One region of the Nonomuraea sp. NPDC050540 genome, then DNA from elsewhere that is predicted to be linked to it. Evidence: riboswitches for the same ligand, from Rfam matches in the RefSeq annotation. Region 1 holds a riboswitch; the other holds the start of a gene.
The links. A riboswitch is a leader RNA that binds a small molecule or an ion and turns the genes downstream of it on or off. The one in region 1 is predicted to bind cyclic di-AMP.
Positions count from the first base shown of each region.

Region 1 (3,200 bases):
GCCGGACCCCGCTTTGGAGGCCGGCTTGCGCAGCAGCGCGGACGCGCGTCCGAACAGGCGCAGCGCGCTGCGTTCCAGCAGCTCGACCATCCGGCGGATGATCTCCCGCGCGGTCGTCCTGGCGCCGCCCACGACCGGACCCACGGCGGCGAGCGAGGCGCCGGCGGTGGGGCCAGAGGCCGCGACCAGCCGCGACAGGTGCAGGGCGAGCCGCATGAGCAGGACGATCAGCGCCACCTTCATGGCCAGCACGATCGTCGCGGAGATCTGTAACGCGCCGCCGATGAGCAGCGCGGCGGTGACCGCGTCGCCGGATCGTGCGGAGGTGTCGCGCCACTCGCCGTCGAACGCCCGGACGCCTTCGCCCTCGTTGCGCGCGGTGGTCTGGGCGGCGTGCGTGGCCGCGGTCGAGGAGACGCGCACCGCCGTCATCGCGAAGGAGATCCACTGGGTACCGGCCGCGTACAGCCGGTCCTCGTCGACGAGCGGCCACGAGACGACGATGTTGAGCAGCATGGCCAGTCCCGGCGGTGGCTGCAGCGCCACGGTGCCCCTCCTTGCCCGGTGATCACATCCGAGGGGTCACACTACTGGGGCGCACTCACTGCATGGAGATGTGCGGGTGGTCGAAGTGGTTCTCGGTGATGCTGCCGCGGTCGCTCATCGCCCGCCATCCCGATCCCATGTTGATGCGCTGCTTCCAGATGACGTACTTCACGCCGAAGCGGTTCTTGTTCTTGATTGCCCAGGCCGCGATCTGGTCGCCGAGCGCCTGGTTGGCGGCGGTGGGCATGGAGCCGCCGGTGCTCATCATGAAGTCGCAGGCCCGGCCGAGCGGGTGCTCGCCGCCGCCGCCCGAGCGGTAGCAGCCGACCTCGAAGGGCAGGTTGAAGGTCTTCTTGATCTCGTCGCGGATGATCCGCATCCGTGAGGTGATGTTGTCGGAGCCGGAGGGCAGCTCGGGGGCCCAGGAACCGTCGTTGCGCTTGCCGGTGCCGTACGGCATGAGGTCCTGGAGCTTGTCCTTGATGTCCTTGATGACGCCTTCGGCCTCGTCGCGCTCCTTGTCCACCTCATCCGCCTGCCCGGCGATCTGGGTGGTGAGCGCGGCGGCCGCGTCGGCGGCCTTCTTCTTCTCGTCGCGGGCGGCGGCGACGCCCGCGATGACCGCCTGCTCCTCGTCGGTGAGCTGCTCCAGTACGGCCGCGCCCGGCGCGTCAGGCGTGTACAGGAAGCCGGGCAGCGTGCCGCCGCTGCCCTGGTAGCGCAGCTGGGCGATCTCGGCCACCCGCCGCTCGGCCTCGACCAGGGCCGTCTCGGCGGTGGCCAGGCGCGCTTGGGCGGACTTCTCCGCCTCCTTCGCCTTGGCGAGGGCCACGCGCTTGCCGTTGTAACTCTCGATGAGCTTGTCCACCTGGGTGTTGAGCTTCTTCAGCTCGGCCCGCAGCTGCTTCTCGCTCGGCTTGGGCGCGGCGAGCGCGCTCGCCGGGGTGAGCGCCACAGCTGCGGCGGTGATGAGACCGATGGCCAGAGTCGCGGGGGACGCAACCGCCACGTGGGGGATTCCTCTCCATCTGCCGGCCGGGTTAGCTGACGGGTTCGGGCATGGAGATGCCCTACCACCGAAGTGGATTCACCCCAGGTGAGGCTGGGTCCCCGGCTCCCGGGCAACACGCCCGGGATTAGGCGGCAACGGCTGTGACAACCGGTGCGTGAGGGATATTAGTAGTAAATGGCGGGTAACGCGACTTCAAGTGGAAATCAATTAGTGATCTACCTGTGATCGAAGCAGGCGTGCGGCCTCCTCGGGCAGCACGTCGTTGACGAAGGCCCCCATCGCCGACTCCGACCCCGCCAGGTACTTGAGCTTGCCGGGCGCGCGCCTGATCGAGAACAGCTCCAGGTGCAGATGTCCCAGCTCACGCAGGTACCGCACCGGCGCCTGGTGCCAGGCCGAGATGTACGGCATGGCCACCCCGAAGATCCCGTCCAGCGCCCGCAGCACCGAGGTGTAGAGCGGCGCGAAGGCCGCCCGCTCCGCCTCGGTCAGCGCCGCGAGGTCCGGCACCTGCCGATGCGGGTAGACATGCACCTCGTACGGCCAGCGCGCCGCGGCCGGCACGAAGGCGGTCCACAACTCGTTGGCCGCCACGACCCGCTCCCCGGCCCGTTCGGCGGCCAGCACGTCCGCGAACAGCCCCGGCCGCCGCTGCGCCGCCGCGAGCTGCAGCTTGGTCCGCGGCGTCACGTAGGGGTAGGCGTAGATCTGCCCGTGCGGGTGGGGCAGCGTGATCCCGATCTCCTCGCCCCGGTTCTCGAAGACGAAGACCTGCTCCACGCCCTCGATCGCGGACAGCTCGGCGGTGCGGTCCGCCCACGCCTCCATGACCAGTTCGACCTGCGCGTCGGTCAGCCGTGAGAACGACGAGGAGTGCTCGGAGGTGAAGCACACCACCTCACACCGCCCCGCCCCCGGCCGCACCTCACTCAGGCCGCCCACATCGTGATAAGTCCCAAAATTTCCGCTGAAAGATGGGAAGCGGTTCTCGAACACCACCACGTCATAGTCGTGCGCCGGGATCTCCGAGGCCCGCGTGTCGGACGACGGGCACAACGGGCACTCGTCGGCGGGCGGCAGGAACGTCCGCGTCTGCCGGTGCCCCGCGATCGCGATCCACTCCTCGGTCAGCGGGTCGTAGCGCAGCTCCGAGGCGAGCGGCCGGGGGTCGAGCGGGCGCCGGTCCACCGCGCCGCGGTCGGCGTCGTCGCGCCGGTCGAAGTAGATCAGCTCTCGCCCGTCGGCCAGGTGGGTGATGGTGCGCTTCACTGCGTGCCCTCCGCGATGATCAGTTCCCCGACGCGCTCGGCCAGCTCGGCGCGCGCCTCGGCGGGCAGACCCTGGTCGCTGATGACGACGTCGGCCTCTGCCAGGTCGGCGATCGTGCTGATGCCGACGGTGTTCCACTTGGTGTGGTCGGCCGGCACGACCAGGCGGTGGGCGGCGGCCACCAGTTCCCGGTCGGTCTCCGACTCCAGCAGGTTCGGCGTGGTGAACCCGGCGCGCGCGCTCATCCCGTGCACGCCCAGGAACAGCGTGTCCACGTGCAGGCGGCGGATCGCGGCGACGGCGACGGGACCGACCAGCGCGTCGGAGGGCGTGCGGACGCCGCCGGTGAGCACCACCGTGCGGTCGGCGCGCG
Region 1 covers NZ_JBITHA010000016.1:227,591-230,790, forward strand. Annotated here, with positions in the region: gene ACIBI5_RS41195 (hypothetical protein) at 1-546, opposite strand, end outside; gene ACIBI5_RS41200 (coiled-coil domain-containing protein) at 602-1,555, opposite strand; cyclic di-AMP (ydaO/yuaA leader) riboswitch at 1,562-1,699, opposite strand; gene galT (galactose-1-phosphate uridylyltransferase) at 1,766-2,827, opposite strand; gene ACIBI5_RS41210 (DeoR/GlpR family DNA-binding transcription regulator) at 2,824-3,200, opposite strand, start outside.

Region 2 (3,200 bases), on a different contig from region 1:
CGACGATGTCGTCGGCGACGGCCTGCTCGACGCGGGCGGCCTCGGCGGTCAGACCGAGGTGGTCCAGGAGCATGGCGACCGAGAGGATGGTGGCGGTCGGGTCGGCCTTGCTCTGCCCGGCGATGTCGGGGGCGCTGCCGTGCACCGGCTCGAACATGCTCGGCGCGGCGCCTTCGGGGTTGATGTTGCCGCTGGCCGCGAGGCCGATGCCACCGGCCACCGCGGCGCCGAGGTCGGTGATGATGTCGCCGAACAGGTTGTCGGTGACGATCACGTCGAAGCGCTCGGGCTGGTTGACGAAGAACATCGTGGCCGCGTCGATGTGCACGTAGTCGGTGGCGACCTCGGGGTACTCCTCGGCCACGCGGTCGAAGGTGCGCTGCCACAGGTCACCGGCGAAGGTGAGCACGTTGGTCTTGTGGACCAGCGTGAGCTTCTTGCGCGGGCGGCTCTGCGCCTTGGCGAAGGCGTAGCGGACGACGCGTTCGACGCCGTAGGCGGTGTTGATGGACTCCTGCGTCGCCACCTCGTACGGCGTGCCCTTGCGCATGGCCCCGCCGGTGCCGGCGTAGAGCGACTCGGTGCCTTCGCGGACGACGACGATATCGACGTTCTCGGCCGGTGTGTCGGCCAGCGGCGTCGCGACGCCGGGCAGCAGCTTGACCGGGCGCAGGTTGACGTAGTGGTCGAAGTCGAAGCGGATGCGCAGGAGCAGGTCGCGCTCCAGCAGGCCGGGCGGCACCTTGCGGGGGTCGCCGACGGCGCCGAGCAGGATCGCGTCGTAGCCGCGCAGCTCCTGCAGCACGGAGTCGGGTAGGACCTCGCCGGTCCTGGCGTAGCGGTCCGCGCCGAGGTCGTACTCGGTGATGTCGAACTTGGGACCGACCGCCTCGAGAACCTTGAGGCCCTCGGTCACGACCTCGGTACCGATGCCGTCTCCGGGGATGACGGCCAGGCGAATGCTACGCGACTCCATGGGCGGTACCTTACCGGGTCGTCTCGCCTGACGAGCAACCCATCTCATTTCCCGGACACTCCATTTTGCCCGATTTGCACGCTTTTGACTGTTTCGTTAGAGTCCCACCAGCCTAATCCGCACACCGCAGTGCGGAGCCGGGGACCCACCTCCCCCATTGGGGCGAATCGGCGCTTACCACGCCGTAGGGCGACTTCCAGGCCCGAGCCCGACAGCTAACCCGGTAGGCCTTGTGGAAGGACATTCCCCTGTCTCGCATCATCGCGACCGCTGTGCTCATCACCGTCTCCGGTGTCACCGCAGCCACCCTCGCATCCCCCGCCATCGCATCCCCCGCCTCCCCCGCTTCTCCCGCCTCCCCCGTCACCACCGTCGACCCCTACGACGTCACGCTGACCAGCCAGGGCCTCAAGGAAATCCAGGAGCGGCGGACGCCCAAGCCCAGCTGGCAGAAGGCCCTGGCCTACGCCATGGACAAGCGCGGCACCCCGTATGTCTGGGGCGGCACCACCAAACGCGGCTACGACTGCTCCGGCCTCATGCTCCGCGCCTACGAAAGCGCGGGCATCGAACTACCCCGCACCGCCGCCCAGCAGTACTCGGCGTTCTCCAGAAAGATCAGCTGGAAGAACCTGAAGCCCGGCGACCTGGTCTTCTTCTCGGGACTGGGGCACGTGGGCATGATCTCCCGGCCTGGGCACATGGTGCATTCGCCGCGTACCGGTGATGTGGTCAAGGAGGAAAAACTGAGCGCCTGGCGCCGCCGCGCCTTCGTGGGCGCCGTGCGTCCGGATCCGGCGGGCGTCAAACTCACCAACCAGCTCGAAAAGATCCGCCAAGCCCCCGCGCCCGTCATGCCCACCGCCACGCTGTGACGCGCCCGTTCTCCTGATCTTCTCCTGATCACCTGATAGCGCTGATCCCGCCGGCCCGTCGCGGCGAGCTGTCGCGGTTTCTCCCGTGCGTGGCTTCACTCACGCGCGGGAGAAACCACGGCCTCGGTCGCGCGGGCAATGTCGCGACTTTCTCACGCCGCGCGCGGGCTCTCGCGCGGGCCCTTTCGCGACTTTCTCACGCCGCGCGCGGGCTCTCGCGCGGGCCCTTTCGCGGTTTCTCCCGCGAGCGGCCCTGTCGCACGCGAGCTTCTGTCGCGTGGGGTTCTGCCACTGCAGGTTCTTCTCCTACGGCAAGCCACCCACCCCCACCCGCCGCACGTGGACCTCTCTGTCCAGGGAGACGGTCGTCCAGCGGGGGTGGCTGACCGCCGTAACGAGCGCACGCACAGGCGGCATCCCCCATACCCTCGCTGATCTCAGCCCATACGGGTGGAGAAGATCAGGTCCCAGGCGCGGCCCCTCGCATGGGCGACGGCGCCCAGCAACACCCCGCTGTCACCCAGAGCGCTGGCCACGATCGTGGGCCGGAGGGGCCCCAGTTCGCCGATTCGGCGTTGGATGGCGTCGCCCAGCAGGTCGAGGTTGTGTCCTACGCCGCCGGAGAGCACGATCACCTCCGGGTCCAGGACGGCGGCCACCGCCACGAGCAGCCCGCCGATCCGCCGGCCCTCCGCTGCCACGACCGACAGCGCCGCCGGATCGCCCCGTTCCGCGGCGGCGAAGATCTCCTTGGCCGTTCCCAGGGACAGCCCGGCGGCCCGCGCCGCCCGCACCACCCCCGGAGCCGCGGCCACGGTCTCGGTTGCCCCGTGCTCCCGCACGCTCGCATCCCCCTGATCCGCGCCGACCGCCTGCACGACACCGGGGAACGCTTCTCTGGCGCCCTGGACCGACGCCCCGGCAACAGATCCGGCACTCGATACCCCGGACGGCAGATCCGGGTCGGGCGTGCGCTGGGTGTCGGGCGTGCCCTGCGTGTCGGGGTTGGGTCCGCCGTCATGGCCAAGCCGCGCCTCCGAACCCGGCCGCGCCTCGGAGCCGGCCCAGGCGTCAGAGCCAGGCCGGGTGCCGGGGCCAGACCGCATGCCGGAGCCGGGTCGGGCCTCGGAGTTCTGCCGGGTGTCGGCGCTGGGCCGGGTGTTGGGGTTGGTGTCGGCGCTGGGTCGGGTGTTGGGGTTGGTGTCGGGGCTGGGCCGGGTGTCGGGGCTGGGGCTGGGGCTGGCGTTGGTCGTTGGGGGGTTGGGGCTTGGGCTGGTCGTTGGGGGGTTGGGGGTGGAGGGCTCGGGGGCGGGGGTGGGGAGGTCGTCGGTGGCGGGGAGGTAGGAGAC
Region 2 covers NZ_JBITHA010000002.1:710,070-713,269, forward strand. Annotated here, with positions in the region: gene ACIBI5_RS09665 (3-isopropylmalate dehydrogenase) at 1-976, opposite strand, end outside; cyclic di-AMP (ydaO/yuaA leader) riboswitch at 1,076-1,221, shown strand; gene ACIBI5_RS09670 (C40 family peptidase) at 1,249-1,851, shown strand; gene ACIBI5_RS09675 (ROK family protein) at 2,289-3,200, opposite strand, start outside.
Region 2: linked by a shared signal. The riboswitch ahead of ACIBI5_RS09670 (C40 family peptidase) and the one ahead of ACIBI5_RS41200 (coiled-coil domain-containing protein) in region 1 are both predicted to bind cyclic di-AMP.